4 regions of the Anoxybacillus sp. genome follow, and region 1 is predicted to be linked to each of the others. Evidence: predicted binding sites of a transcription regulator. Region 1 holds the regulator's gene; each other region holds the start of a gene.
The links. The regulator Rex, encoded in region 1, represses fermentation and respiration genes when NADH is low (regulators of the CRP and FNR family bind a similar motif). The targets are predictions, from matches to a motif close to TTGTGAAATATTTCACAA.
Positions count from the first base shown of each region.

Region 2: the regulator Rex is predicted to act here: its motif matches at 921-938, upstream of V7Z64_RS09720 (nitrate reductase subunit alpha).
Region 3: the regulator Rex is predicted to act here: its motif matches at 2,556-2,573, upstream of V7Z64_RS01450 (formate/nitrite transporter family protein).
Region 4: the regulator Rex is predicted to act here: its motif matches at 2,628-2,645, upstream of qoxA (cytochrome aa3 quinol oxidase subunit II).

Region 1 covers NZ_DAITON010000119.1:317-6,393, forward strand. Annotated here, with positions in the region: partial or broken gene V7Z64_RS10670 (IS66 family transposase zinc-finger binding domain-containing protein) at 1-177, opposite strand, end outside; gene groL (chaperonin GroEL) at 475-2,091, opposite strand; gene groES (co-chaperone GroES) at 2,162-2,446, opposite strand; gene V7Z64_RS10685 (CPBP family intramembrane glutamic endopeptidase) at 2,750-3,487, shown strand; gene V7Z64_RS10690 (YdiK family protein) at 3,484-3,657, shown strand; gene V7Z64_RS10695 (redox-sensing transcriptional repressor Rex) at 3,667-4,302, opposite strand; gene V7Z64_RS10700 (ABC-F family ATP-binding cassette domain-containing protein) at 4,530-6,077, shown strand, end outside.
Region 2 covers NZ_DAITON010000096.1:614-8,423, reverse strand. Annotated here, with positions in the region: gene V7Z64_RS09730 (Crp/Fnr family transcriptional regulator) at 1-179, shown strand, start outside; gene V7Z64_RS09725 (hemerythrin domain-containing protein) at 295-822, shown strand; gene V7Z64_RS09720 (nitrate reductase subunit alpha) at 1,003-4,686, shown strand; gene narH (nitrate reductase subunit beta) at 4,676-6,151, shown strand; gene narJ (nitrate reductase molybdenum cofactor assembly chaperone) at 6,167-6,718, shown strand; gene narI (respiratory nitrate reductase subunit gamma) at 6,719-7,402, shown strand; partial or broken gene V7Z64_RS09700 (IS1634 family transposase) at 7,549-7,810, shown strand, end outside.
Region 3 covers NZ_DAITON010000006.1:12,552-21,082, reverse strand. Annotated here, with positions in the region: gene treC (alpha,alpha-phosphotrehalase) at 1-475, shown strand, start outside; gene treR (trehalose operon repressor) at 503-1,225, shown strand; gene rpmG (50S ribosomal protein L33) at 1,253-1,402, opposite strand; gene speE (polyamine aminopropyltransferase) at 1,506-2,354, opposite strand; gene V7Z64_RS01450 (formate/nitrite transporter family protein) at 2,598-3,419, shown strand; gene purU (formyltetrahydrofolate deformylase) at 3,502-4,404, shown strand; gene V7Z64_RS01440 (helix-turn-helix transcriptional regulator) at 4,566-4,940, shown strand; gene V7Z64_RS01435 (metal-sensitive transcriptional regulator) at 5,004-5,267, shown strand; gene V7Z64_RS01430 (AAA family ATPase) at 5,312-6,283, shown strand; gene V7Z64_RS01425 (vWA domain-containing protein) at 6,294-8,198, shown strand; gene V7Z64_RS01420 (alanine/glycine:cation symporter family protein) at 8,509-8,531, shown strand, end outside.
Region 4 covers NZ_DAITON010000036.1:254-8,784, forward strand. Annotated here, with positions in the region: gene asbD (petrobactin biosynthesis protein AsbD) at 1-219, shown strand, start outside; gene V7Z64_RS05560 (DUF6005 family protein) at 212-1,195, shown strand; gene V7Z64_RS05565 (sugar phosphate isomerase/epimerase family protein) at 1,192-2,052, shown strand; gene qoxA (cytochrome aa3 quinol oxidase subunit II) at 2,666-3,640, shown strand; gene qoxB (cytochrome aa3 quinol oxidase subunit I) at 3,630-5,606, shown strand; gene qoxC (cytochrome aa3 quinol oxidase subunit III) at 5,596-6,201, shown strand; gene qoxD (cytochrome aa3 quinol oxidase subunit IV) at 6,202-6,501, shown strand; gene pstA (phosphate ABC transporter permease PstA) at 6,517-7,428, opposite strand; gene pstC (phosphate ABC transporter permease subunit PstC) at 7,432-8,352, opposite strand; gene V7Z64_RS05600 (phosphate ABC transporter substrate-binding protein) at 8,413-8,531, opposite strand, start outside.

The DNA of each region.
Region 1 (6,077 bases):
GCGTGCTTCCAGCTCTTGAACGCGATACTTGAGTTGTTCATTTTCTTTGCGTAGCTGTTTGTTTTCTTTCAACAGTTGCTCAATGACTTGTTGTTGGTGAGTAATGAGCTGCTTTTGTTGTTGGACTTTGCTGATTAAGCTCTCAACTGTAAATACAGCTTGTTGTACCGTCAACATGCGATTCACCTCCTTGTCTATCAATATTCACATCATAGACAGGAAAAGCAAAAAATATTCAGCTCACTTTATGATGTGGCTGAATAGTTACAGAATTTCATTAGAAATGCAATAAACAATAAATTCACCTAATATAATTTCATAATTCCTTATGTTCGTTTTTGTTGTGTTTTTGAATTTCCGATCTTCCAAAAAATCTTGATATGCAAATTTGAGCAACAAAAAAGAACTACCTCCTTTAAGGAAGTAGCCCTTACGATTGAATATATTTGTTTCTGCGACTAGTTCTCTTTTATATTACATCATGCCGCCCATGTCAGGCATGCCAGGTGTGTTTTTGTTTTCTTCTGGTTTATCAGCAACAACCGCTTCTGTTGTTAAGAACATAGCCGCAACAGATGCTGCGTTTTGAAGCGCAGAACGAGTAACTTTTGTTGGGTCAACAATACCCGCTTCGATCATGTCAACCCACTCGCCAGTTGCTGCGTTGAAGCCAACGCCAGGTTTTTCTGTTTTTAAGCGCTCTACGATGACAGAGCCTTCTAAACCAGCGTTTTGTGCGATTTGACGAACTGGCTCTTCGATCGCACGAAGAACGATTTTCACACCAGTTGCTTCGTCGCCTTCCGCTTCAATAGCCGCAACTTTGCTGTATACGTTCATTAACGCTGTACCACCGCCGGCAACGATACCTTCTTCAACTGCCGCACGTGTTGCGTTCAATGCGTCTTCAATGCGTAATTTGCGCTCTTTCAATTCAGTTTCTGTTGCAGCACCAACTTTGATTACCGCAACGCCACCAGCTAATTTCGCTAAGCGCTCTTGTAATTTTTCACGGTCAAATTCAGAAGTTGTTTCTTCTAATTGTGCACGAATTTGGTTGATGCGTGCTTGAATGTCTTCGGCACGACCAGCGCCATCAACGATTGTTGTATGTTCTTTTGTTACAACAACTTTCGCTGCACGACCAAGTGAAGCAATTGATGTTGATTTTAACTCGCGACCTAACTCTTCTGTGATAACTTCGCCACCTGTTAAGATCGCGATATCTTGAAGCATCGCTTTGCGACGATCACCGAAGCCAGGCGCTTTAACTGCAACAGCTGTGAATGTACCACGAAGTTTGTTTACAACTAATGTTGCAAGCGCTTCGCCTTCTACATCTTCAGCAATGATTAACAATGGCTTACCTTGTTGAACAACTTGCTCTAATACAGGAAGAAGTTCTTGAATACTTGAAACTTTTTTATCTGTAATTAAGATGTATGGATTTTCCAATACAGCTTCCATTTTATCAGAGTCTGTAATCATGTATGGAGATACATAACCACGGTCAAATTGCATACCTTCCACAACATCTAATTCTGTTGTGAAACCTTTAGACTCTTCTAATGTAATGACGCCGTCTTTACCAACGCGCTCCATCGCTTCTGCGATAAGTTGACCAACTTCTTCGTCAGCCGCAGAAATCGCTGCAACTTGAGCGATTGAGTCTTTGCCTTCAATTGGTTTAGAGATTGCTTTTAATTCTTCTACTGCAACAGCAACAGCTTTTTCAATACCTTTGCGAATACCCATTGGGTTCGCACCAGCTGTTACGTTTTTCAATCCTTCACGAATCATCGCTTGCGCTAATACAGTCGCTGTTGTTGTACCGTCACCAGCAACATCGTTTGTTTTGCTTGCTACTTCCGCAACAAGCTTCGCACCCATATTTTCAAACGGATCTTCTAATTCGATTTCTTTTGCGATTGTTACACCGTCATTTGTAATTAATGGAGAACCAAATTTTTTCTCTAATACAACGTTACGACCTTTTGGACCTAATGTTACTTTTACTGCATCAGCCAATTTATCTACACCGCGTAACATCGCACGACGAGCTTCTTCGCTGAATTTAATTTCTTTTGCCATACATCTTACCCCCTTGATGATAATTTTTGTTAAGTATTTTTGTATGCTTTATATGTTATCAGGCGAACGATTAACCAATCACAGCTAAAATGTCGCTTTCACGTAAGATTAAGTATTCTTTTCCATCATATTTCACTTCTGTACCCGCATATTTTGAGAAGATGATGCGGTCACCAACGCTTACTTCTGGAGCTACGCGCTCACCATTGTCAAGAACGCGACCTGAACCAACTGCAACAACTTTTCCTTCTTGTGGTTTTTCTTTCGCTGTGTCTGGTAAAACAATTCCGCTCGCTGTTTTTTCTTCAGTTTGAATTAATTCAATGACAATACGATCACCTAGTGGCTTCAACACGGCAAACGACCTCCTTAATTAGATTTTCGTTCCGTTATTAGCACTCATTCTTATTGAGTGCTAACACACTTATTATATTAATGAACTTTTTTCAATTTTGCAAGTAGGAAGTTAAAAATTTTTCATTAAATGATTCCCTCTTTCATTATGTCTTTCCTTTCGAAATTCATACAAAAAATATGATAAAATGAAAAAGTATTCAATTTGGAAAGCGGAGGACGATCATTCGCGCAGCTAAGAAAGCAGACGCTTAGAAAATGCTCGTCTAAAGCTAGACAATTTGCACGAGAAGGGGTTGAACATGTGAAAAAGCAATATTGGTATGTCATCATTACATACGTCGCTATGCAACTATCGAGTTTAGTCGGCGTTCCTTTACTTGCGCATAGCGGATTTATCAACGCATCAAATAAAGATATAGCTATATCGATCGCCTCGGGATACTGGGCTGTCATTAGTTTTTCCCTCGCGCTTCTCTTCGTTCTCTATTTTATGAGGGAAGACATGGCGTACTCGTATGACCGTCACCGCGCGTCAATGGGAACGTCAATCTTTTGGTCAATTGGGGGCTTTTTGCTCGCTCTTTTTGCTCAAGGCATCGCAGCAAATATTGAGATGCACGTATTTGGCGTCGAGATGGGGTCCGAAAATACGAGACGCATTGTTGAGATGGTGAAGCTAACACCAGCGCTTATGCTCGTCACTTCGATCGTCGGACCGATTTTAGAAGAAATCATTTTTCGAAAAATTATTTTTGGAACGCTGTATCAAAAATATAACTTTTTCTTATCAGCAACTGTCAGTTCCCTTTTATTTGCTGTCGTTCATTTAGAGTTTGAACATTTGCTTCTTTATGCAACGATGGGATTTGTATTTGCTTTCTTATATGTGAAAACAAAGCGTATTCTCGTCCCTATTGCAGCACATGTACTGATGAATACATTTGTCGTTGCTATTCAAACGTTATTTGCTGAAGAAATTGAAAAGATAATGAAAGAAGCAGAACAAATGCAATTCGTGATTTGGAGGCTGTTTTCATGAAGTCTGAGCCGTTGTTTTACTTTTTGATGGGCATTTTATTCACTTATTTTGCTGTTGATAGTGCTGACGATGGCATTTGGGACGTCACAACGATGCTATTTATTCTTATTGCTACATTAGATTTTGGCACCGCTATTCGTTCTTTATTGAAAAAAACCTCCCGCTCGTAAATGGGAGGTTTACTCATTTCCGTAATGTTTTAAAAAGTAAACAAGTGACTGCAATTCGACCGCTAAATCAATATGATGAACACGAATGTGTTCAGGTACATGCAGACGAGCAGGCGTGAAGTTTAAAATCCCTTTAATGCCTTTTTGGACAAGCCGATCGGTAATCGGTTGGGCAACTTGGGCTGGAACGGTTAAAATGGCTACCGTAATCCCACCTAGTTTTTCTTCCAATTCATCTAAATGATAAACAGGCACTCCTCCTACTTCCGTTCCTACTTTATCTGGATCTACATCGAATGCCATCACAATTTTCGTATTATTGTTTTTGCTAAAATTGTAATTTAAAAATGCCGTACCTAAATTACCAACACCGAACAACGCTACTTCTGTCGTTTCATCTTGATCCAACGTTTTTCTGAAAAACGACAGCAAATAATTTACATTATAACCGTATCCTTTTTTTCCAAGCGCACCAAAGTATGAAAAATCACGGCGAATCGTTGCTGAATCGACTTTTACGGCTTCACTTAACTCCGCTGAAGATACACGCTGCTTTCCTGATGCATGCAAGTTTTTCAAAAAACGATAATACAACGGTAGTCGCTTTGCGGTCGCCTGCGGAATTTTTGGTTGTTCATTATTCACGAGTCAATCCCCCACATTTCCTTTCACAAATAGTTAGCGCTTTCATTTTTCTCTCCTATACGTCTGAAAAGTTCTCCCCACTTTTAAACTATACACTATTTTTTTCATTCTGTCTTTCCTTTGTACCCTTTATTATTATTTTTGTCAAATTTGTTATTCGCACACTAGTGTTGCCGAACATCAAGAAAGTACGTTACACTATCAAAAGAAGATTGAGGTGAAAAATGATGATCATTTTACAAGTAAATCAACTATCCAAATCATATGGGGCGGAACAAGTTTTATCAGACATTAAGCTTGAAATACAAGAAAAAGACCGTATCGCGTTAGTTGGAAGAAATGGGGCGGGGAAATCTACACTATTAAAAATCATTGCTGGCCAGCTGTCGTACGACGCAGGTGAAATCATAAAGCCGAAACATGTGACAATCGGCTACTTAGATCAATATACAGGCTTGCAAGCACATCGTTCCATTTGGGAAGAGATGCTCGATGTTTTTGCACCGCTTCAACAGATGGAAAAACAACTACGCGAGCTAGAACAACAAATGAGCGTACACGACGCTGACTATGGACGTCTACTCGAACAATACGATCGGTTACAAACGGAATTTAAAGAAAAAGGCGGATATCAATATGAGGCAGATATTCGCTCTGTCCTCCACGGCCTTCGCTTTTCCCAGTATGATTATACGACAAAAGTATCGACATTAAGTGGTGGACAACGGACGAGACTAGCACTTGGGAAATTACTCCTTTCTAAACCGGATTTACTTATATTAGACGAACCGACAAACCACTTAGATATGGAAACGTTGCAATGGCTTGAACAATATTTAAAAAATTATAGCGGTGCCATTCTTATCGTCTCCCATGACCGCTACTTTCTTGACCAAATCGTAACACAAGTGTACGAATTGGCGCGCACAAAAATAAAAAAATATGTCGGCAACTATACAAGCTACTTACAACAACGCGCAGAACAGTTTGAACAACAAGTAAAACGATACGAAAAACAACAAGAAGAAATCGCAAAACTAAAAGATTTTATTCAACGAAATATCGCGCGTGCTTCAACAACAAAGCGCGCACAAAGTCGTAGAAAGCAATTAGAAAAAATAAATATAATTGAAAAACCACTCGGTGATGAGAAATCAGCATCGTTTCGTTTCGAGATCGAACGGCCAAGCGGAAACGACGTACTAGCAGCCACCGATATAGCGATTGGTTACGATCGCATTATTGCAAAAAATCTTTCATTCCGCGTCACTCGTGGTGATAGTATCGCATTAATTGGACCGAACGGCATCGGGAAATCGACTCTTTTAAAAACGATCATTAAACAACTCCCTGCAAAACAAGGAGAGCTCCGTTACGGAACAAACGTACAAATTGGCTATTATGATCAAGAACAAGCACAATTAACGTCGAATAAACGTGTCATTGATGAGTTATGGGATGAAGATCCATTAAAAACGGAAAAAGAAATTCGAACTATTCTAGGAAATTTCTTATTTTCCGGCGATGATGTATTGAAGCCTGTTCAGACGTTGAGCGGTGGAGAGAAAGCTCGGCTCGCTCTCGCCAAACTGATGATGAAAAAAGCAAATGTATTAGTGTTGGACGAACCGACAAACCATTTAGATTTAGATAGCAAAGAAGTGCTCGAACAAGCGCTTATTGAATACCCTGGAACCATTATATTCGTTTCCCACGACCGCTATTTTATTAACAGACTAGCAACAAAAATATATGAGTTATCCACAGATGGTCTT
Region 2 (7,810 bases), on a different contig from region 1:
AAGATTTAGCGAATTTTAGTTCGACATCGCGTGAGAGCGTCAATCGGGAATTAAATACGTTAAAAAGTAAAGGAATCATTTCCTTCAAAGGAAGAAAAATTATTATTCATAGCTTAGACTATTTAAAAAAGCAGATTAACTGTGAAGGATGTCCAGCTTCATATTGCAACATTGAATAGTCAATAAACATTCATTTTTTTCATTATACGTGTGACGTGCATCACACGAAAACATACATCTTTTTTATACAATGATTGTGTAACCATTAAGCATGCGAAGAAAAGAGGGATGACGATGGAGTTTTCACCTTGCAGTCTCATTGGAAGTGAGCCGATTTCATTATGTCCGCCATTGCAACGATTAAAAGAAGAGCACGTCCCATTAAACGAACAAAAGTATGCTCTTTTTGTTGAAGCAAAAAGCATTTACGATGGTAAAGAACAAGATGTTGTTCAAGCGCTTATTCGTTTGCGCGAACATGTACAGCAATTTTTACAACAACTTGATCCGCATTCACGTCGGGAAGAAGATATATTATTTCCGATGATGGAACGCTACATTGGAAAACAATTCGGTCCGATTGCAGTCATGGAGTACGAACATCAAGAAGCGAAAAGAAATATTGCGACATTTTTACAAAAAACTGAAACGATTTGCGAAAAAGAAGCAAAGCAACTAGCTTCTTACGTAATCAACGCCTATATGATTTTAACCGATCACTTTACGAAAGAAGAACAAGTGCTTTTTCCAATGGCTGAAAAGTTATTATCAGTCGAAGAAAAAGAACAATTAGCAAAAAGAATAAATGAGATCGAAGGCTAATCCATGACGGATTAGTCTTTTTCAGTTTTTCCCATCTTCACTTAATGGGATGGGGGCGCTTTTCTAATATTTCGACATATTTGTGACAATTAAAAAACATGTGAGGTACCTCACATTTATTTGTGATGTTCCCGTTTATAGTGGAGATAGAAGGATTTCATACGAAGAGGAGTGAGCGATGTGAAAAAGAAGTCACCGTTGTTCAAACGATTGAACTACGTGAAACCGATTGAACGTCATGCAGATGCGCATAGTGAAGTCACATATCAAGATCGCGATTGGGAGCAAATATATCGTAGAAGATGGCAACATGACAAGGTCGTACGCTCAACACATGGCGTAAACTGTACAGGTTCATGTAGTTGGCATATTTATGTGAAAGACGGTATCGTCACATGGGAAGGTCAAAAACTCGACTATCCAACAACAGGACCGGATATGCCCGATTTTGAACCGCGGGGCTGTCCGCGTGGGGCAAGTTTTTCTTGGTATATTTATAGCCCGCTTCGCGTGAAGTACCCGTACGTTCGTGGCGTGTTGTTAAATATGTGGCGTGAAGCATTGCAGCAACATAAAAATCCGATTGATGCTTGGAAAAGCATCGTTGAAAACCCGGAGAAAGCAAAGCGTTATAAGCAGGCGCGTGGAAAAGGTGGATTTGTTCGTGCGGAGTGGGATGAAGTATTAAAACTTGTTGCCACCTCTTTACTTTATACAGTCATGAAATATGGTCCAGATCGAAACGTTGGTTTTTCTCCAATTCCCGCAATGTCGATGGTTAGCCATGCAGCAGGTGCACGCTTTATGTCATTGATGGGTGGACCGATTTTAAGCTTTTATGATTGGTACGCTGACTTGCCACCAGCTTCACCACAAATTTGGGGAGATCAAACGGACGTTCCAGAAAGTAGCGACTGGTATAACGCTGGTTACATTATGACATGGGGATCAAACGTTCCAATGACGCGTACTCCAGACGCTCACTTTTTAGCAGAAGTTCGATACAAAGGAACAAAAGTCGTCTCGATTAGTCCAGACTTTGCTGAATCGACGAAGCTAGCGGATGAATGGTTGAGCGTTAAACAAGGGACAGACGGCGCTTTAGCGATGGCGATGGGGCATGTTATTTTAAAAGAGTTTTATGTAGATAGACAAGTACAATACTTTACAAACTATGCAAAAACATACACAGATTTTCCATTTTTAGTTACGTTGAAAAAGAAAGAAGATGGGCAATTTGTTGCTGATCGTTTCCTACACGCGTCTGATATTGGACGGAACACGACAAATGGGGAATGGAAACCAGCGCTTTGGAATGAACGAACAAATGATTTTGCGATTCCGAATGGAACAATTGGTTCACGCTGGGAAAACAAAGGAAAATGGAACTTAAACATGGTAGACGAAGAAACAGAGGAAGCGATCGAGCCGCGACTGACGATGTTAGGCATAGAAGACGAGGTTGTAACTATACAAATTCCGTATTTTTCTCATGATGGAAACAAAATTTTAAAACGTGCTGTGCCTGTAAAACGCGTACAAACGGAGCATGAAGAATTATACGTCACGACCGTATATGATTTAGTGCTTGCTAACTATGGGGTTGATCGTGGGATCGGTGGTGAAGTAGCGAAAACATACGATGACCTTATTCCGTTTACGCCAGCATGGCAAGAAAACATCACAGGTGTGAAGCGCGATCTCGTTATTCAAATTGCGCGCGAGTTCGCTCAAAATGCAATCGATACAAAAGGTCGCTCAATGATTATCGTTGGCGCAGGGATTAACCATTGGTTTAACTCAGATACGATTTATCGTGCCGTCTTAAACCTCGTTTTATTCGTTGGTGCACAAGGAGTAAACGGGGGTGGTTGGGCGCATTATGTTGGTCAAGAAAAATTGCGTCCGGTAGAAGGTTGGCAAACGATTGCGATGGCACGAGATTGGCAGGCTCCACCAAAACTGCAAAACGGCACATCATTTTATTATTTTGCAACGGATCAATGGCGGTATGAGGATACGCCGGTTGGGCAACTCGTCTCACCGCTTGTTAAAGAGGCGCGTTACCAACATTATGCCGATTATAACGTCCTTGCGGCGCGTTTAGGTTGGCTCCCTTCATATCCAACGTTTGAGCGAAACGGAATTGATTTGTATAACGAAGCTTTGGCATCAGGAGCGGAAACAATTGAAGACATTGGCACATACGTAGCAAACCAATTAAAAGAGAAGAAGTTGCGTTTTGCGATTGAAGACCCGGACAACGAGAAAAACTTCCCGCGTAACTTAATCGTTTGGCGTGCTAACTTAATTTCAAGTTCAGGAAAAGGACATGAATACTTTTTGAAACATTTGCTCGGAACATCGCACGGATTAATGAACGATGACAAAGATAGTCTTCGTCCGCAAGAAATAACGTGGCGTGAGGAAGCACCTGAAGGAAAATTAGATTTGCTTATTAACCTCGATTTCCGAATGGCTGGAACGGCGTTATATTCTGATGTTGTATTACCTGCAGCAACATGGTATGAGAAGCATGATTTAAGCAGTACAGATATGCATCCGTTTATTCATCCATTTAATCCTGCGATTGCCGTACCATGGGAAGCACGTTCAGATTGGGAAATTTTTAAATCGCTTGCAAAGGCCGTATCACAAGTAGCGGAAGAAGTAGGCATGATGCCAGTTAAAGAAGTTGTGGCGACACCGATCCTTCACGATACTCCACAAGAATTAGCACAACCGTTTGGAAAAATTAAAGATTGGAGTAAAGGTGAATGTGAGCCGATTCCAGGAAAAACGATGCCGCAAATTCACGTTGTTGAGCGGGACTACACAAAAATATTTGAAAAAATGACAGCGCTCGGTCCAAATGTTGTCAAAGCACCTTTTGGTGTAAAAGGTATGACATGGTCGGTAGAAGAAGAATATGAAAAATTAAAACAAGTGTTAGGAACAGTTCGAGGCGCCACTGTTGCGAACGGTTGCCCAGATATAAGCGATGCAAAAAAAGTAGCTGAAGCCATTTTAACTCTTTCATCAACGACAAATGGTCATGTGGCGGTAAAAGCATGGGAATCTCTTGAGAAAAAGACGAATTTACAATTAAAAGATTTAGCGGAAGAGCGAGAAGAAGAATGTTTTACATTTGAACAAATTACGGCGCAACCGAAAACAGTCATTACATCGCCTGCATTTAGCGGTTCGGAAAAAGGTGGACGTCGCTATTCGCCATTTACGACAAACGTGGAACGACTTATTCCTTGGCGGACGTTAACAGGACGTCAATCATTTTATATTGATCATGAGTTAATGCAAGAGTTTGGTGAAACGATGGCAACGTTTAAGCCTATTTTGCAACATAAACCGTTCCAAAAAAATCGTCCAGATGTCGAAGGAAAAGAGATTACGCTCAATTATTTAACGCCGCATAATAAATGGTCTGTTCATAGTATGTATTTTGATTCGCAACCGATGTTGACGCTATTCCGCGGCGGTCCAACTATTTGGTTAAGTAAAGAAGACGCGGAAGAAGCAGGCATTCAAGATAACGACTGGATTGAATGTTTCAACCGAAACGGTGTCGTTGTTGCGCGTGCAGTCGTTTCTCACCGCCTTCCGAGAGGAATTGCATTTATGCATCATGCTCAAGATCGGCATATTAACGTACCGGGATCAAAATTAACGAACAATCGCGGCGGTACGCATAATAGTCCGACACGCATTCATGTCAAACCGACGCATATGATCGGAGGATACGCGCAATTAAGCTATGGATTTAACTATTACGGTCCGACTGGAAACCAACGCGACTTGAACGTCATTATTCGCAAGTTGAAGGAGGTTGATTGGCTTGAAGATTAAAGCACAAATTGGCATGGTAATGAACTTAGATAAATGTATTGGCTGCCATACGTGCAGCGTCACATGCAAAAACACCTGGACGAATCGTCCAGGTGCCGAATATATGTATTTTAACAACGTAGAAACGAAACCTGGCATCGGTTATCCTAAAAAATGGGAAGATCAAGAGAAATATAAAGGCGGTTGGGAGTTGAAAAATGGGGAGCTACAGCTAAAGGCGAGCTCAAAAGCAAATCGATTACTCAATTTATTTTACAATCCGAACTTACCAACGATCGACGATTATTATGAACCGTGGAATTACGATTATGAAACGTTAACAAATAGCCCTGAGAAGAAACATCAGCCTGTCGCACGTCCAAAATCTTCATTGACTGGAGAGTTTATGGAGTTAAAATGGGGGCCGAACTGGGAAGATGACTTAGCTGGTGCGCATGTCACAGCATTAGAAGATCCAAACGTAGTGAAAATGGAGCAGTCGATTCAAGCGGAATTTGAACAAGTATTTATGATGTATTTACCGCGCATTTGCGAGCATTGTGTTAATCCTCCATGCGTATCAAGCTGTCCATCTGGAGCGATGTATAAACGAGAGGAGGACGGCATCGTACTCGTAGATCAAAATGCTTGCCGTGCTTGGCGATATTGCGTATCAAGCTGTCCATATAAAAAAGTGTATTTCAACTGGCAAACAAGCAAAGCGGAAAAATGTACATTATGTTTCCCACGATTAGAAGCTGGATTGCCAACAATTTGTTCTGAAACGTGCGTAGGACGTGTGCGTTATCTTGGCGTAATGTTGTATGACGCAGATCGCGTAAAAGAAGCAGCGAGCGTAACAGACGAAAAAGAATTGTATGAAGCGCAGCTATCTATTTTCTTAAATCCACATGATCCGGAAGTCATTGCGAAAGCGAAAGAAGAAGGAATTCCACAAGCGTGGATTGAGGCGGCACAAAAATCACCAATTTATAAAATGATCGTTGATTGGAAAATCGCATTACCGTTACATCCAGAATATCGGACATTGCCAATGGTATGGTATATTCCGCCATTAAGCCCAATTACAAATATGATTGAAGGAAAAGGAAGCAGGGCAAGTGAATACGACATTTTCCCAGCCATTGATGAGATGCGCATTCCAATTGAGTATTTAGCTCATTTATTAACGGCTGGTGATCAATCACATATTCGTACAGTGCTGAAAAAAATGGCAGCGATGCGTTTATATATGCGTGCGCTACAAACAAATAAACAACCGAATGAACAAATGATTCAGTCGTTAGGGCTAAACGGAGAAGATATTGAAGAAATGTACCGTCTATTAGCGATTGCTAAATACAACGACCGTTTCGTCATTCCAGCATCGCACCGCGAACAAGTTGCTGAGTTATACGCAGAACAAGGTACGTGCGGATTATCGTTTATGGGTGGACCGGGACCATGCGGCACCATTTCGTCATAAAGGGAGAGGATTCAAATGGATTATGTTCACGTACAAACGGTGTTTGAAATCGTTTCGTATTTGTTATCGTACCCAGATCGGCAATGGCGGAAACAACTAGATGATTGTGCAACGTTTAGTCAACATATTCCGCATCGTCCAATCGTTCAAAACATACAAAAATTTATTGACTATGTGAAACAAACGGATGAAATGACGTGGATTGAAACGTATGTGTATACGTTTGATTTTGGCAAAAAAACAAATTTATACGTCACATATATGAGCACGGGCGAACAAAGAGAACGTGGAATCGAACTGTTACAATTGAAGCAACTGTACAAATCAGCAGGTTTTGACATAACGGAGCGAGAATTGCCGGACTACTTACCGCTTATGCTTGAATTTGCATCACAAGCAGAGCGTGTGTATGTTCAACCGCTCATGCAAAAATATTTCAATCATATATCTCACATTCGTGAACAGCTCATTGCAGCTGAAAGTTATTACGCCATTTTATTCGATGTGTTGCTCATGGCACTTGAAGAGATAGGGGTGCGTAAACTTGCAGAAGGGAGCGTGTCGTAATTGCTCGAACAATTTCTTTGGGGATACTTCCCTTACATCGTTTTAACGATTTTTATTGGCGGACATATTTATCGCTATCAGCACGATCAGTTTGGATGGACGACAAAATCGAGCGAATTTCTTGAAAAACGATCGTTGCGGCTCGGAAGCATTTTGTTTCATTGGGGGATCATTTTCGTTTTCATCGGTCATGTGATGGGCATTCTTATTCCGAAAGCGTTTTATGATGCGATAGGCGTTTCCGAGTATATGTACCATACGATGGCGATCGCGTTCGGGCTTCCAGCAGGGATTGTTTCTATCGTTGGTTTAGCGATTCTTATTCAACGTCGTTTAACAGTGAAGCGCATTCGTTTGATAACTAGTAAAGCAGATTGGTTCGTTTTAATTTTATTAGCGATTGTCATGTTGACCGGTTTTGCTTCTACATCATTGAATGTGAATGCTGACGGATTTGACTATCGAACAACGATCAGCCCTTGGTTTCGCACCGTTTTAACGTTTCGTGCAGATCCAACATACATGGAAAGCGTACCGATTTGGTTTAAAATTCATATCATCTCAGCTTTATGTATTTTTATCGTTTGGCCGTTTACACGATTAGTTCACATATTTAGTATGCCGTTTCGTTATTTAGGGCGCAGTTACGTCGTTTATCGTCGTCGTGTTCCGAAGCAACAATGAAAGAGGTCTCTTTTTCGAGATCTCTTTTCTTGTTTCACTATATTGACTCACATTTCGCACCCTTCCGACGAAAATCGGGAGGATTTTTTTGCATCGATGTGGAATGAATCCTTGACACACAAGGAATGCAAAGGAGTTTGTCCACCATGGATGTTCAAATTTGTGAGATTTATGACAGTTCCTATTTGAATATAATAAGTGCCCTTTTCCAAGATCTTGACCTTCTCCAGCTCATCGATCGGCTGGTTCCGGTGGATCCCCAATGCCAAACCCGAACCAGCGATGCGGTCAAGCTGATCCTTCTGGATATCTTGAGCGGACGACAAGCGCTCGTCCATTTGGAGCGATGGGCGCATGAGATCGATTTGTCGAAGCTGATCCGGCCGGGGCTGAAGCCTTCTTGGTTCA
Region 3 (8,531 bases), on a different contig from region 1:
AGATATATTGCATATTTTACAACGGAAATCTCGTGACAATTCCCGAACGCCGATGCAATGGAGCGATGAGAAGCACGCAGGCTTTACAACAGGAACACCGTGGATTTCCGTGGCGCGCAACTATCAACAAATTAATGTTCAAAGGGCGTTACAAGATCCGACATCGGTTTTTTATCATTATCAAAAGCTTATTCAATTACGTAAACAGTACGACATTATTACAACGGGCGATTATGAGCTCATTTTAGAAGACCATCCTTCGATTTTTGCATATATTCGCAACGGAAAAAATGAAAAGCTTGTTGTGATTAATAATTTTTACGGACGAGAAACGCTATTTGAATGGCCAAAACATATCGATATAAACGAATATACAAGTCAAGTTTTATTGTCAAACTATGAAGACTCACCAAGCGACTTCAAAAAAATCACGTTACGTCCGTATGAATCCATTGTTTATTACTTGAAAAAATAATGGTAAAATATTTTTCGGTGATAAACAATGAGTGAAAATAAGTATTTATCTATTTACAATGACTTGTTATCAAAAATTGAAAAAGGAATATTTAAACCGGGGACGAAAATTCCTTCTGAAAATCAGCTCGTTGAACAATACGAAACGTCGCGGGAAACGATTCGAAAAGCGCTTAATTTACTGTCGGAACATGGGTATATTCAGAAAATTAAAGGAAAAGGTTCCATTGTGTTGGACGTCAGAAAATTTGATTTCCCGATTTCTGGACTTATTAGTTTCAAGGAGTTAGCACAAAAGCTTGGAAAGCCATCACGAACAATTGTCGAGCAGCTTGAGATCATTAAACCTGATGAAGCGTTAAAAAAACATCTTCACGTTACAGCAAGGGAAGACATTTGGAAAGTGGTGCGCGTGCGGGAGATTGAAGGTGAACGTATTATTTTAGATAAAGACTTTTTTAATAAAAAGGTTGTTCCGTTTTTATCTAAAGATATATGTGAGCGTTCCATTTATGAATATCTTGAAAAGGAGTTGCAATTAAAAATTAGTTTTGCAAAAAAAGAATTTTTCGTTGAAGAGTGTACGGAAGAGGATCGTATGTACTTACATTTAAAACAATATACGCACGTTGTTGTCGTGCGAAATTACGTTTATTTAGACGATGCGAGTTTGTTTCAATATACGGAATCGCGCCATCGTCTCGACAAATTTCGTTTTGTTGATTTTGCAAGACGCGTTCACTTGTATTAAAAATAATCCGTGGCATAATGCCACGGATTATTTCGTTTCACGATGTAACGTATGGCGTTTTAAACGTGGACAATATTTTTTTAGTTCAAGTCGTTCAGGATTGTTTCGTTTATTTTTTGTTGTTATGTAATTTCGATCCCCAGTCTCAGTACATTGTAACACAACTTTCACGCGCATAGTTTTTTTCCCTCCTCTACAACATAAAATAGTAATCATTACGATTTGTATCATAATATAAAACCAATATCTTTGTCAACAATCGTAGCCGGAATCCCTCCGACTACGATTGTAGATGTTCTTTCATAAATTGTGGGAGACGAAAACATTGATTTAATACATCACTATTTGCGTATTTCGTTTGTTTTTCAAAGGCGTTAAGTCGCCCAAATGAAATCGGTTGTTTTGCTCCGAGAGTGAAACTCCATAGCCCACCTGGATATGTTGGGACGGTAGCTGTGTATACGTGTGCGTGTGGGAATAGACGACGAATGTTTGTATATGTTTGTTTCAATACGTCCATATGAAAAATTGGGGACTGACTTTGACAAACCATTATTCCGTCTTGTTTTAACGCTTCGTATACACTTTTATAAAAATTGTATTCAAATAATACTTGGGCTGGACCGATCGGATCGGACGAATCAATAATAATGACATCATACGTATTTATGTGATCTTTAACAAACTGTACCCCATCTTTATATATATATTGCACGCGCGGATCCGAAAGGTTTCCAGATACTTCAGGTAAATGTTTTTTACATGCTTGAACGACTAATTCATCAATTTCAACAAGATGTATTTCTTCTACCTCTTCATATTTCGCCACTTCACGAGCTGCACCGCAATCGCCCCCACCAATAATTAACACTTTTTTTGGCGACGGATGAAGAGAAAGAGGAACATGTGAAATCATTTCATTATAAATGTGACCATCAATAGAAGTTGTTTGTACAACACCATCAAGCACGAGCATTCTTCCGAAGTCGTACGAGTCCAAAATCATCACATGTTGAAATGGCGACCGTTCGGAGTAAATGACTTCTTTAATGCGATAACTAATTTTTAAATTTTCACGTTCATCTTCTGTTAACCATAATTGACCGTTTTCTTCTTTGATGTAGTTCATAGCTTCCTCCTCTAACCATGTATTTTGCATCCTTCTTATATTAATATATTTCTGCATCTATTTGCAAAGGATGAGAACAACATATACAAAAATTGCAATAGTCATTTGAAAAACAAACGCTTTCAAAAAAGAAAGTGTTGACATTTATTTTAACATTTACACAAATACATTGAAAAACATGAGTGATCGGAGTAGGATAAAGTGTGAAAAACATCACAAAACAGAAAGAGAAGTGGAGAGACAATGGAAGCTTTACAAGTATGTAAGGAGCTAGCATTAAAGAAGAGAACGATTTTACAAAATTCACCCGTCCAATATATGATTCGTGCTGCTCTCGCAAGTGTGTACATTGGTTTTGCTCTTATTCTTTGTTTGCGTGTCGGTCAATATTTTTATGAGACACATTCGCCCGCAACGTATATAGTAAGCGGAATTTTTTTCGGCATAGCGCTTGTGCTCATTATGTACGGTGGAGCAGAGCTATTTACAGGAAATACGATGTATTTTACTATTAGTACGCTTCAAAGAGAAACAACCGTTGGAGATACGGTTCGTAACTGGGTGGCGTGTTATAGCGGTAATTTACTTGGAGCTATTTTCTTCGCTTTTTTAATCGCACAGTCAGGTATTTTTCATGATATCCCGATGGATCATTTGTTATTTGCCATGGCGTTGAAAAAGATGCATGCGACAACAATACAATTATTTGTAAAGGGAATTTTGTGTAACTGGCTCGTTTGTTTGGCCATCTTCATTCCGATGCAAATGAAAGAAGACGTAGCAAAAATGTTTGCTATGATTTTAATTGTTTTCGTCTTTTTTGCGTCAGGATATGAGCACTCTATTGCGAATTTTGTTATTTTTTCACTCGCCTTAGCTGTACCACATCCGTCCGCCATTGATGTGGCGGGTGTTGTTCATAACATTGTCCCTGTGACAATTGGGAATATTGTCGGCGGTTCTTTATTCATGGGAGCTTTATATACGTATCTTTCTTCGACAGTAAAGCTCCCTGCACCTAAATGGAAAGGATCATTTGGATTGCGGAGAATATTGAATAAGTAAGAAAATAGTCGAGACATGTTCTCGACTATTTGTTATAATGAATGCTATTATTTATCATTTCTTTCGTTCAAAGGGGAGATTTGTGATGTATTTTCAGCAGAAACATGTTCGTGATTTTGTAGATAAGTATAAGCATCGTGCCCGTTTACTTATATCATGTCCCGACCAACCAGGAATTGTTGCAGCAGTTACAACGTTTTTACATGAACAAGGGGCTAACATAGTGGAGTCGAACCAATATTCAACAGATCCTGAAGGCGGCACGTTTTTTTTACGAATTGAGTTTGATGCGCCAAACATACGTGAAAGAAAAGAAGAGATAGAGAAGAAATTCGCAACGATTGCACAACGTTTTGCAATGGACTGGAAATTCAGCTTACATACGCATATAAAAAAGGTAGCTATATTTGTTTCAAAAGAAGAACATTGTTTATTAGAATTGCTATGGGAGTGGCAAGCAGGTGAACTACTTGCGGATTTCGCCCTTGTCATTAGTAACCATGAACAAATGAGAGAGACGGTTGAATCATTTGGTATTCCATACTATTACGTTCCTGTGACAAAAGAAACAAAACAAGAGGCAGAAGCGAAACAAATTGAGTTGTTAAAACAATATGATGTTGATGTCATTGTGCTCGCTCGTTATATGCAAATTTTATCACCGCGTTTCGTTTCCATGTTCCCAGCACGAATTATTAATATTCACCATTCATTTTTACCGGCATTTATTGGGGCGCGCCCGTATGAACAAGCTTATCGCCGTGGAGTGAAACTCATTGGTGCGACTTCTCATTATGTAACAGATGATTTAGACGAAGGGCCTATTATTGAACAAGATGTTGAACGGGTCGATCATAAGCATCATATAGAAGATTTAAAACGGGTAGGGCGTATTATCGAGAAAACGGTACTAGTTCGTGCGTTAAAGTGGCACTTAGAAGATCGTGTTATCATTCACGAAAATAAGACGATTGTCTTTAAATAAAGAAGAGGGGAAGCCTTCTTCTTTTTTTATAAAAATATTTGACATAATAAACTATGTTCTAAATAAAAATTGAATAAAAATAAAAATGTTCAATTATAATAAAAATAGGGAAGGATTTTTTCTTTATGTAAAGAATGTGTCATATGAAAGGAGGAGAGAAAATGAGCGAAAAAAGAAAACCGAGTGGATTTTTGTTAAAACAACGGGCTTTTTTAAAACTATATTTGATTACTTTAACGGAACAAGAGCGGTTGTATGGGCTTAAATTATTGGATGTGCTTCGTGAGGAATTTCAACCGTTTGGATATCGTCCAAATCATTCTGAAGTGTATAAAGCACTACACGACTTAATAGAAGATGGAATTTTAGAGCAAGTGAAAAAGAAAAAGGAAGGAATGAAATATCAGGAAGTTGTTTACTATCGCTTTACTGAAGAAGGATATAAAAAGGCCCAGTTATATAAACGACAACTAAAAACAGAACTAGATCGTTGTGAAGCATTGATTCGGAAAGCCATTAAAGATAATTTTAGTTGACAAAGGAAGTATGTTTCATTTAATATACTTACAAGGGTATAGAAAAAAGGAGATGGAATAACCATGACTTACGATAACCAAGTGAAAAATCGTTTAAAACGAATTGAAGGACAAGTTCGTGGAGTCCTTAAAATGATGGATGAGCAAAAAGACTGCAAAGAAGTTGTCGCGCAGTTATCTGCGATCCGTAGTGCTGTAGACCGTGCAATTGCTGTCGTAGTAAGCGCAAATTTAGAACGTTGCATTCGCAAAGACATTGAAACCGGTTCGTTAGAAAGTGAAAAGCTTATTCAAGAAGCGGTCGAGCTACTCGTTAAAAGTCGATAATGCCGAGTGGCTCTTTTTTTAATACACGTTTACATAATATAATTATGATTAACAATCTCTTTATTTGTACAAATCCGTTTATTTTTTGTACAATACGTACGTATGACAACAAAGAAAGGATTGACAAGATGATTTGCACACAATTTCCTTCATTCCCAAAAGCAATTGAGACAATTGTAGAAGAGAGAAGAGAGATGTTCAAACATGAAGGAAGTGGACAGAGCGCAGATGTTGAGTATACGCCAGCTCATATGTCCATTTTATATGATGCGATTATTGCTTTAGCGCTAGGAAAAAACATATTGTTAAAAGGGCCAACTGGTTCTGGAAAAACGAAGCTAGCTGAAACGTTGTCAGCTTTTTTTGGTCAACCGATGCATAGTATTAACTGTTCGGTTGATTTAGACGCTGAGGCTATGCTCGGATTTAAAACGATTCAACAAGCAAATGGACAAGCGACGATTGAATTTATCCCGGGTCCTGTCATTCAAGCGATGACGAAAGGTCATTTATTGTACATTGACGAAATTAACATGGCTAAGCCGGAAACGTTACCGATTTTAAACGGGGTGCTTGATTATCGAAAAACGATTACAAACCCATTTACCGCTGAAGTTGTGAAAGCTAAACCGACATTTGGTGTCATTGCAGCTATCAACGAGGGATACGTCGGAACCGTCCCGCTTAACGAAGCGTTAAAAAATCGTTTTGTCGTTATTGATGTTCCATATGTTCAAGGAGAAACGTTGAAGCGTGTCTTACAGCAACAAACGAAGTTAACAGACGAAGACTTAATAGACCGGTTCGTTACATTGTCGGCTGATTTAATTGTCCAAGTAAAACAAGGGTATGTGTCCGAAGAAGCAGCATCTATTCGCGCATTAATTGATGCTTGTGATTTAGCTGTGTACATTCCGCCATTGCGGGCGATCGAACGAGCGATCGTCGAAAAATTAGAAGACGATCGTGAAAAAGCTGCAGTACGCAATGTAGCTGAAACGCTGTTTGACGAATGAGGGTGTCTAAATGAACCGTTTTATTATGTTTAACGATAAAAAAGTGGATTCTTCTTTATTTATGGAACTATCGGATTTAGCGAAAACTTTAGCAAACGATGAACAAATTGAACTAGAATTTGGTTATCAGTCGTATCTTGATCGACAGCATAAGAAGGTTATTGTAAGTCATTTTTGGGACAACCGGCCGAAAGAACAGCACGTGTATGGATTGAAAAGCGATGTTTTTTTACGAACAATCGGAAATTTTCATCATACAAATGACGATGATATTATTTTTTTTCTTAAAGAAATAAAGACGTACTCCATCCCTAATTTTGCCAAACAACTGTTTGTGCTTCTTGAAGATATTCGACTGGAAGATATATGTCGGCGTGTGCGTAGTGGAACAAAAAAGGCATTTATAGTTCGAAAGGACGTGTATCGCCACTATTTTCAAACGCAATGGAATGTCAATAGCGTGAAAAGCATCCATACAGATGCGTTGTTCAACTATTTATATTTATTATTAACGGCAGAACATCCAGGGCAAGACGCCGTGCTTCCCGAGCATTTGCGATTGACGCTTCCGTTTATTGATCGTGAAATACGTTATGTATATGATGCGAAATCGACTGCCGATATTGTTCGTATTGTGCTTACTATTGTTGATGTGTTGAATGAATTGTTAGATGCCGATATGTTAAACACATATTTTCATCTTCCAGAGTACATTTACGTTGATCGACGAGAGAATAGGGAAGACATTCGGCGAAAAGATCCGTTAAAAAATGATGACGTACTTGATGTAAAATCCGACGACGAAGAGATTTTTGAAGAGGTGATGCATACGTGGCATCGCGAAACAAGCGATATGACAAACAGTTTCTTGCAGTTTGACCTAGAACAAGGTTCGCAGACAGATTTGCTTGGAGAAGGAGTTCGTCAAGGGGAAGCGGGGGATCAAGCACTCGGCATTGTACAAGGCTCATCACAAAAGACGACGCATAGCGATTATACACATTTAGAACAACAAACGGATCGTCAGGAGCTCAGTGGGCGTTCAGAGTATGAGTATGGAAAAGAAAATCGCTATGCTAAACCGATATTTATTTATCCTTCTTCACCGACAGTTGAACAAATGAGACAGTACGAGCGCGATCGTGAAGCAATTGGACCATATCAAAAAAAATTGACACGGACGATTGAGAAAGTGCTCGAACATAAAAAAATTCATCCACGCACGGATTTGCACGCAGGACGTTTAAACAAAAAGCTATTACGTTTTTTTATGGATGAACATCCACGTTTATTTTACAAAAAACACGAGATTTCTCCAATACTAGATGCTGTTTTCGTACTACTTGTTGACTGTTCAGCGTCAATGTATGACAAAATGGAAGAGACAAAGAAAGGAATTGTTTTGTTCCATGAATCGCTTAAAACGCTCCGTGTTCCACACAAAATCGTTGGTTTCTGGGAAGATACGAATGAGGCCACACAGCTCTATCAGCCGAATTATTTTCAAACGGTTATTGATTTTAATGTTTCTTTAAAAAAGGGACGTGGGGCGGAAATTATGCAATTAGAGCCGAAGGAAGATAATCGTGACGGCTTGGCCATTCGCTTAATGACGCAAGAGTTGCAAAAAAGAGTTGAAAAACAAAAGTTTTTACTTGTTTTTTCTGATGGGGAACCAGCTGCTTTCGGATATGATCAAAATGGAATTGTTGATACACACGAAGCAGTTATGGAGGCAAAAAGATTAGGAATCGAAGTAGTAAATGTGTTTTTGGCGAATGGGATGATTACCGAAAGTCAACAAAAAACGATTGAAAATATATACGGACATTATAGTGTTCTTGTCCCAAACGTCGAATATTTGCCGACGTTCTTAGCTCCATTACTGAGAAAATTATTGTTATACAAATTATAAAGCACCCGTGAAGACCCGGGTGCTTTATAATTTATGTTAATCACAAAAAAAATTTTGTTAACAATGAAATTTTTTATGAAAAGATTTTATGGAGGAATAGTATATAAATAATAAGTAAAAACGTAATCCTATTTGTTTTAAAATAGTATATTAAGATAATTCATTTTCAATTTTGTTCCTTTAACGCTGTAAATTGTATACGTTTTTCTATTTTTTACTATTGACGCATAATTTTAATTTTCAGATAATACTATTGCAAGATTAATAATCTTACTAATTATCTTAATTATTTATTTTAAGGAGGAAGTGTATGGAGCTCATTAATCAAGTAGT
Region 4 (8,531 bases), on a different contig from region 1:
GCCACTTTATCATCTTTCGGCGAAGCAGCCCGATTAAATGAGGATCTTTGTTTAGATTCCGTCATGGTGCTGCAATTGATTCTCCATTTGGAGTTGGATTTAGGAATCGAAATTCCAGATGATATCTTAAAACCAAACGATTTTCATACAGTAGCTAGTCTTGCTAGTTTTTTAGAACGGCTGCAAAACGAGAAGGCAATGGAGGAAGCGCATGATTAAAGTACATTGTTTTGTAAGTTGTGTCTGTGAAGTGATAAAAAAAACGGAAGGAGTCGACCATCGCCCTTATTATTTTGGGGTATGGGATGCCGATTTTGACATACTGGAAAGCTATGTATTAACTTATCATTCTAATAATATTGATCATGCTTTTTTTACGCAATGGTACGAAATGTTATACGGAATTAAAATTCACAAATGGTACGATGAGAGTAGTTCGAAAGAGAAGAATGTGGAAACATTGTTGCGGCTTCTCGAACATAAGCCACCGCACCGCTATGTTATGGTGATGCTAGATTTATCGTTACTGCCAGAAAGGGAAAATAAGTTTCATCAGCGTCCGTTTCCGCATTATGTCATGATAGAAACGACCGATGATGAAAAGGAATGGTGGATGTATGACCCAGATTTTCGTTGGGAAGGAATATTGCCTAAAGAACGTATTTTGGCTGCTGTGAGAGAGCTGTCTGTCGGAGGGGGATATTATTTTGATGCAAAAGGCATTATTCCCCCGTCAAACGAAACGATTCAAGCATATTTCAATACATGCTTGAAACTTCATGAAAATCCGATGACAGCTGCGGTCAGAAAAATTGTCGAAGCTTATGCGATAGGGAATGAAAAAGAGCGTCTATCTGAATTGACAGTTGGCTTAAAACAGTTACCGGTATTAGCAATAAGAAAATATGCCTATGAACACGCTTTTGCGTACTTTTCCGAGCAACTTGCCAGAAGCACAGAAGAATTTGAAGCGTGGTGCGATGAAATCGAGTTGCTTGTAAAAGGATACACAACGATTCAATATAGGGCGATGAAACTGGCTATGACGAAAGACTTAAGTTTATTGAGTTTTATTTTCCGAAAGTTGGACGAACAAGACGAGAGAGAGTTCAAAATTAAGCGAGGCCTTTTTGAATATTTTCAAGCATGGCGCGATCGAGTTTCGTGCTTCGCTGAAGGGGGATTCGGTTCATGAATGTATCGTTTTGCACAATATCTTTTCGTCACCATTTATGTTCGATTTTCGATTTAGCAAAGTGGGGAAAAGAGAACCGCTTTAAAGGGATAGAACTTTGGGGGATTCATGCAGAATACTTAGCGGCCGATCCTTCTTTTGATTTTGATTTTTTTCAATCTTTTGGGCTAAGGATCAGCATGATTAGTAGCTATATTCCGTTACAAGCGGCTCGTTGCGAACTTGAAGAAACGATTCAGGTCTTAACGAAGCTTTGCCAACGATTTAACACAAAAAAGCTTCGCATTTTCGCAGGACAAAAAGGAAGCATGCATACGGACGAACAGGAGCGCCGAGAAATCGCAGCGAGCATCCGCATGCTTGCTCAATATGTTCACGAGCGCGGGATCGAGTTGCTCGTTGAAACACATCCGCACACATTAGCAGACAACGTTCCGTCAACGATTCGACTAATCGAGGAAGTAAACCATCCCGCACTCAAAATTAACTTCGACGTTCTACATGTATGGGAATCGGGGGCTGATCCGATCGAAGCCATTTGGAAGCTTCGCCCAGTTATCGCTCATTTTCATCTGAAAAATGTGGCGTCAAAAGACCGATTGCCCGTTTTTGAACCAGCTAACGTATATGCGCCAACAGGTACAAGAAAAGGAATGGTTCCTCTTTTTGAAGGAGTCATTAACTATGGGCGCATCTTGTCTGAGTTGATCACGTTTCCGAAAGATATCGACGCATCGCTTGAATGGTTTGGTTCCAACGTTAAAGAGGTGCTCGAATCGGACAGTCAGCAAATAAGTCAAGAACTCGAAAGATTAAGGATGTGGGATGTAGCGACGTGTGAAGGAGTTCTGTTCTAGCCCTTCTTTTGATCTTTGATGTGATTATAAAAACGTAGCATATTATTGGTATTAAGTATTGTAATTTTATGTACTTTATTACTACTACATGGTACTTAACTTATCATCGGATTTGCTTCTAAGTATTGTGATTGATCTTGTAAGAAGAAAATAAGTTTTGAAGGAATAACGCATTGTAGGAGAAAATGTATGTATTCTTAGAAGGGAAATGTTATCCCGACTTAAACACTTTGGTTTGAAAGGTATGAGGAATGGGTAGTTCACGGAGTTGAAAGATCATTTTTGAACAAATTTCGAAAAAAATTTAACGAAAATGTGACAAAGTATTAAACGAACAACCTATTTTTCTTTCCGTTTCCATGTATTATATAAAAAATAATGCTTTTCTCGCTCGTTTTTTCGGGTTGAGAAAAGTTTTTTTATTTTTGTCAATACATTTGCTTTTTGTTTTCCCTTTGATGCAGTTTCTTCCTTACTTTTTTCGTCACAATTATTTTGACAATACATGTTAAAATCATTTCAACAGTGTTAATACGACAAAGTTAATAAATGTCGCTCGTTTTGTATTGACTTCCTTGTTCAATGAATCACAATTTTGTTGAGGTGAAGAAAGGTGAAGCGTTTATTTGTCTTCTTAATTGCGGGACTGCTTCCGCTTCTTGGGGGCTGTGAGATGGTTGTTTTTCAGCCACAAGGGCCAGCTGCCCGCAGCATTATGGAGCTCATTCATTGGTCGATTTGGTGGATGCTTCTCGTTGTTGTCGTTGTATTTGCCTTGTTTGCTTATATCGTGTGGAAATATCGAGATCGACCTGAGCGTCAAGGGGAGGAGCCTCCTGAGGAGCATGGGAATGTGGTGCTTGAAATTGTATGGACAGTTATTCCGATTCTTATCGTTATTGCGTTGACGATTCCGACTGTGAGAACGTTATATGATTTAGAAAAGCCACCGAAAGGGTATGAAGATCAAGAGCCGCTCGTTATTCACGTAACATCAGCGGATTGGAAATGGATTTTTAGCTACCCTGAGCAAAATATCGAAACAGTAAACTACGTCAATATTCCAGCAGGTCGCCTTGTGCTATTTAAAATGACTTCCGCATCGACTATGCAGTCATTTTGGGTGCCTGCGTTAGCGGGACAAAAATATACGATGAACAAAATGGAGACGGAATTGTACGTTGTTGCGGAACGTCCTGGTTCGTACGAAGGAAGAAATACAAACTTTAACGGACGAGGGTATGCGCATATGCAATTTGAAGTGTTAGCACAAACGCCAAAAGAGTTTGAGAAATGGGTGCAAGAAGTGAAACAAACGGCACCGACATTAACAAAAGAAAAATATGAAGAGTTGTTACGGCCGACACATTTAGGACGATTAACGTTTGTTGATACACACTTACAATGGGTCGATCATGCCGATCCACACTCCAAGACATACACACACCCAGAGTTGTATCGTGGGCATGGATATCAAGGGAAAATTTTTTATGAAGATGATCAACATAGAAGTTCATCGACTATTTGTAACGAAGATGAACAACAAGCTTTAGAGCGTAATAGCGGAGGTGAACATCGTGGGCATTAAGTGGAATGAAATATTCGTTGGGGGAGACCCGCTTCTTGTCGGTTCACAAATTGCAATTGTATTGACAGTTGTGGCGATTGTTGTTGGCTTGACGTACTTTAAAAAATGGGGTTGGCTATGGCGTGAATGGCTAACGACAGTAGATCATAAAAAAATTGGGATTATGTACATTGTATCAGGTGTACTCATGTTTTTCCGCGGTGGTATAGATGGATTGTTAATGAAGGCGCAAACGGCGCGCCCAGAAATGGGCTTTTTGGATGCCCAACATTACAATGAAATTTTTACAACCCATGGCGTCATTATGATTTTATTTATGGCGATGCCGTTTTTGATCGGTTTAATGAACGTTGTCATCCCGCTGCAAATTGGGGCGCGCGATGTTGCCTTTCCGCAGTTAAACGCGCTTAGCTTTTGGTTGTTTTTCAGCGGCGCGATGCTGTTCAACATTTCGTTCGTTGTCGGCGGTTCGCCGGATGCAGGATGGACATCATATTTCCCGCTTGCAGGGAAGGAATTTAGTCCGGGAATCGGAAATAACTACTATGCTATCGCCTTACAAATTGCAGGTCTTGGTACGTTAATGACGGGGATTAACTTTATTGTTACAATTTTAAAAATGCGTGCGCCGGGCATGACATTAATGAAAATGCCGATGTTTACGTGGACGACATTGATTACGTCGATCATTATCGTAGCGGCTTTTCCAATTTTCACAGTCGCTTTAGCATTAATGACGTTTGACCGTTTATACGGCACGCATTTCTTTACACTTTCTTCCGGCGGTAGCGACATGCTTTGGGCAAACTTGTTCTGGCTTTGGGGACATCCTGAAGTGTATATCGTCATTTTGCCTGCGTTTGGAATTTTCTCAGAAGTCATTGCGACGTTTTCACGTAAAACGTTATATGGATATACGTCGATGGTTATTTCCATCGTTGGTATTGCGTTTTTAAGTATGATCGTATGGGTACACCATTTTTACACGATGGATGCTGGCCCTGCGGTAAACTCGTTTTTCTCTATTACAACGATGTTAATTGCAGTTCCAACGGGGGTGAAAATTTTCAACTGGTTGTTTACGATGCGAAAAGGCCGCATTCAATTTACAACGGCGATGTTATGGGCGCTTGCTTTCGTACCAAATTTCGTCATCGGTGGAGTGACAGGGGTCATGCTGGCGATGGCGGCGGCCGACTATCAATATCATAATACGTTATTTTTAGTGGCTCACTTCCATTACGTGTTAATTCCAGGCGTCGTGTTTGCTGTATTTGCAGGGTTGTATTATTGGTGGCCGAAAATGTTCGGTTTTATGTTAAATGAAAAGCTTGGAAAATATCATTTTTGGTTGTTCACGATCGGATTTAACGTAACGTTTATGCCAATGTTTTTCCTTGGTTTAAAAGGAGCCGTCCGTCGTGCTTATACGTACTCAGCCGAGTCAGGCTTTGCGCCGCTGTTCCTCGTTTCTGCGATCGGTTCAATCATTTTAGCGATCGGTTTTGCGGTATTTTGTTATAACATTTATTGGAGCTTCCGTTATGCGAAACGAAATGTTTCCCATGATCCGTGGGATGCGCGTACGCTCGAGTGGATGACAGCATCACCAGTGCAGTTTTATAACTTTGCGGTCGTCCCAGAGGTGAAACAGTTAGACGCGTTTTGGCATATGAAAAAGCGCGGTGAAACGCTCGCACTAAAAGAAAGCGACATAAAGAAAATTCATATGCCGAGCAACTCAGGACTCCCATTTTATATGGCCGTCGTATTCGGAGTGGTAGGTTTCTTCCTCGTTTTTGAGGCGCACATTGCCGCCGCTGTAGCAGCGATTGGCATTGTTGTTGGGCTTATTGTTCGTTCCTTTGACTATGACGACGGGTATTATGTAAGCGTCGATGAAATTAAACAAACAGAGCGCACGTGGAGAAATGTAGAAGGGGGGACGGAAAACCATGTCGGCTAACGTCAATCATTCGCTTCCGCTCGAATATCAGACGGAACAAAACCGTCTCAACATTTTAGGATTTTGGATTTTCCTTGGCGCAGAAATTGTATTATTTGCGACGTTGTTTGCTGTATATGGTGTGTTAGGTCACCGCTATGCCGGTGGCCCGACGCCGAGCGATATTTTTAAACTAAACGATGTGCTGATCGAAACGTTGTTGTTGTTGACAAGTAGTTTTACATGTGGCTTAGCTGTCTTTTTCATGCGCCAACGCGATATGAAAAAGATGCTTACTTGGTTTGTCATTACCCTTTTATTAGGGGCAGGATTTTTATTTATGGAAATTCGTGAGTTTATTCATTACGTGCATGAAGGAGCAACGATGCAAACGAGCGCGTTTTTATCAAGCTTCTTCGTTTTGCTTGGCACGCATGGGGCGCACGTTACATTCGGGATTATTTGGGCGATTATGCTTATCATTCAATTGCTCCAACGGGGGTTGACGCCAGTTACGGCGAGAAAAATGTTTATTATTAGCTTATATTGGCATTTCCTTGATGTCGTTTGGATCTTTATTTTTACGTTCGTCTATTTAAAAGGGATGGTGGCGTAAATGGAACATAAAAGTAAATATCCCGTTAGTCATGTTGTTGGATTTTTGTTTTCGCTAGTTTTAACGTTTGTCGCCGTATTTGTTGCGTTGAAAATGAACGTATCTTATACAATTGTGATGTGGATCATTGGCTCACTCGCGGTTATTCAGGCGGGACTTCAACTATTTATGTTTATGCACGTAACGGAAGGTGAAGACGGAAAAACGAACGTCATTAACATGGCATATGCAGCGTTTGTGGCGATCGTCATTGTCGCAGGCTCCATTTGGGTGTTAACATCTGGTCATGCGGCGCACTAAAATAAGACCCCTCGCTTAACTTTGGCGAGGGGTTGTTTTTAATTTTGTTACGAGCGTTTGTATCCATATTGGCAGACGAACTGTAAAGCTGATGATAAGAACGATAAGAACGAGAATGGCTGCTGATTTCTCCGCAATTTCTTTTGCGTCTGGGACGAGCGCTTCCGATTGTACATACCATAAATGAACAGGAAGCGTTCCACCTTGCGATAATAAGTTAAAATCCCACATAAATCCGGATGTTGATGTTCCGCCTGCTAAAATAATGATAGCAGATTCCCCAAACGCGCGACACGCGACGAGGCTAATGCCGGTCAAAATACCGTTTAATGCAGCGGGCAGTACAACTTTCAACACCGTCTGTGATTTCGTCGCTCCGAGGGCGAGCGATGCTTCGCGAATGTCTTTCGGTACCGCTTGAATAGCTTCTTCGGTAACGCGGGCGAGTACAGGTAAGTTTAATAACGCAAGTGTGATCGCAGCACCGATAATCGTTAAGCCGATCCCGACATATTCAACAAACAGGACGTATCCGAACAAACCGAAAACGATGGAAGGAACGGACGCTAACCCTTCAATACATGTGCGCACGAATTCCGTAAAACGATTGTTCGGTGCATATTCTGCTAGAAAAATACCAGCCCCGATGCCAATAGGTAAAGATAAGAGTAAAGATAAAATAAGGACGTAAAAAGAGTTGAATAAAAATGGACCGATTCCGCCGCCAGCTTCTAATTCATCAGGTAATTTAAACAAGAAGTCCATCGATAGTTTTGGTAAACCTTTTCCTAAAATTGCATATAGTAGTGCGATAATGAACAGAAACGTCGTTGCGGTAACGATGGTAACAAAAATATGAAACAAGCGATTCGTATACATAGCGCTTGTGATCGTTTTACGATGGTGATGAAACAGCGAATCTTTCATTTGTTACTCTCCTTTTGGACGAAGTTTGCGAATAATAACGATCAAAACGAGCGAAATAAACAATAACAAAAATGCCATCATGTAAAGGGCGTAGTTCCATGTAGAATGGAATTGTACGTTAATAATTTGCATGACGATATTACTTGTTAAAACAGATGTTGGAGTGATTAAGTCCCAACCGAATTGCGCCGTATTGCCAATGACCATAACGACAGCCATCGTTTCTCCGATTGCTCGCGTCATGCCTAAGATGATCGCTGTTAAAATGCCTGAGCGAGCGGCAGGAAGGACGATGCGAGAAATGACTTGTAACTTTGTGCTCCCGAGGGCATAACCAGCTTCACGTAAATAGTTCGGAACGGCACAAATGGCATCGTCAGAAATACGAGTAATCGTTGGCAAAATCATTAACGTTAACACAAGGGCAGCAGCTAAAAATCCGTCTCCTACGAGCGCCCCGGTTTTTTCGCGAATGAAAGGCAATAAAATAGTTAAACCTAAGTAACCGTACACGATAGATGGAATACCAACGAGCAAGTCGAGCATAGGACGCATCACATTTTTTAGCCAATTTGGTGCGATTTCCGCAATAAAAATAGCAACAGCTAACGCAATAGGAGTAGAAATGAGCAGTGTTAAAAAAGTTAAATATAGCGTGCCGGCAATAAATACGGCAGCCCCATATTTTTCTTCATACGGTTCCCATGTAGCAGAGAAAAAGAACTCTTTCCACGATACGTCTTTAAATACGAGAAACCCGGTTTGACTAATGAAAATGACGATTGAAAACAGAGCGATGCCGAGAAATAATGCGCTAAATAAACAAACGTAGCGAAAGAGCCTATTTTTCATATATTTCATCGACCAGTGTTTTTGCTTTTGTTGTTCGTGTTGCGCACGAACTTCTGATGCAGGCAGTGCCATGTCAGTTGCCTCCTTCGGATCTATATAAAAGAAGCCCCCTCATAAAAGGAGGCTAAATCATCATTTTTTCATCGCTGTAATTGGAATAAATTTTAATTTTTTTAACGAGCCTTGTTGGAACTTTTTACTTTGAATATATTGGATAAATGCTTTGTTCGCTCCGGTAGCTTCCCCTTTTG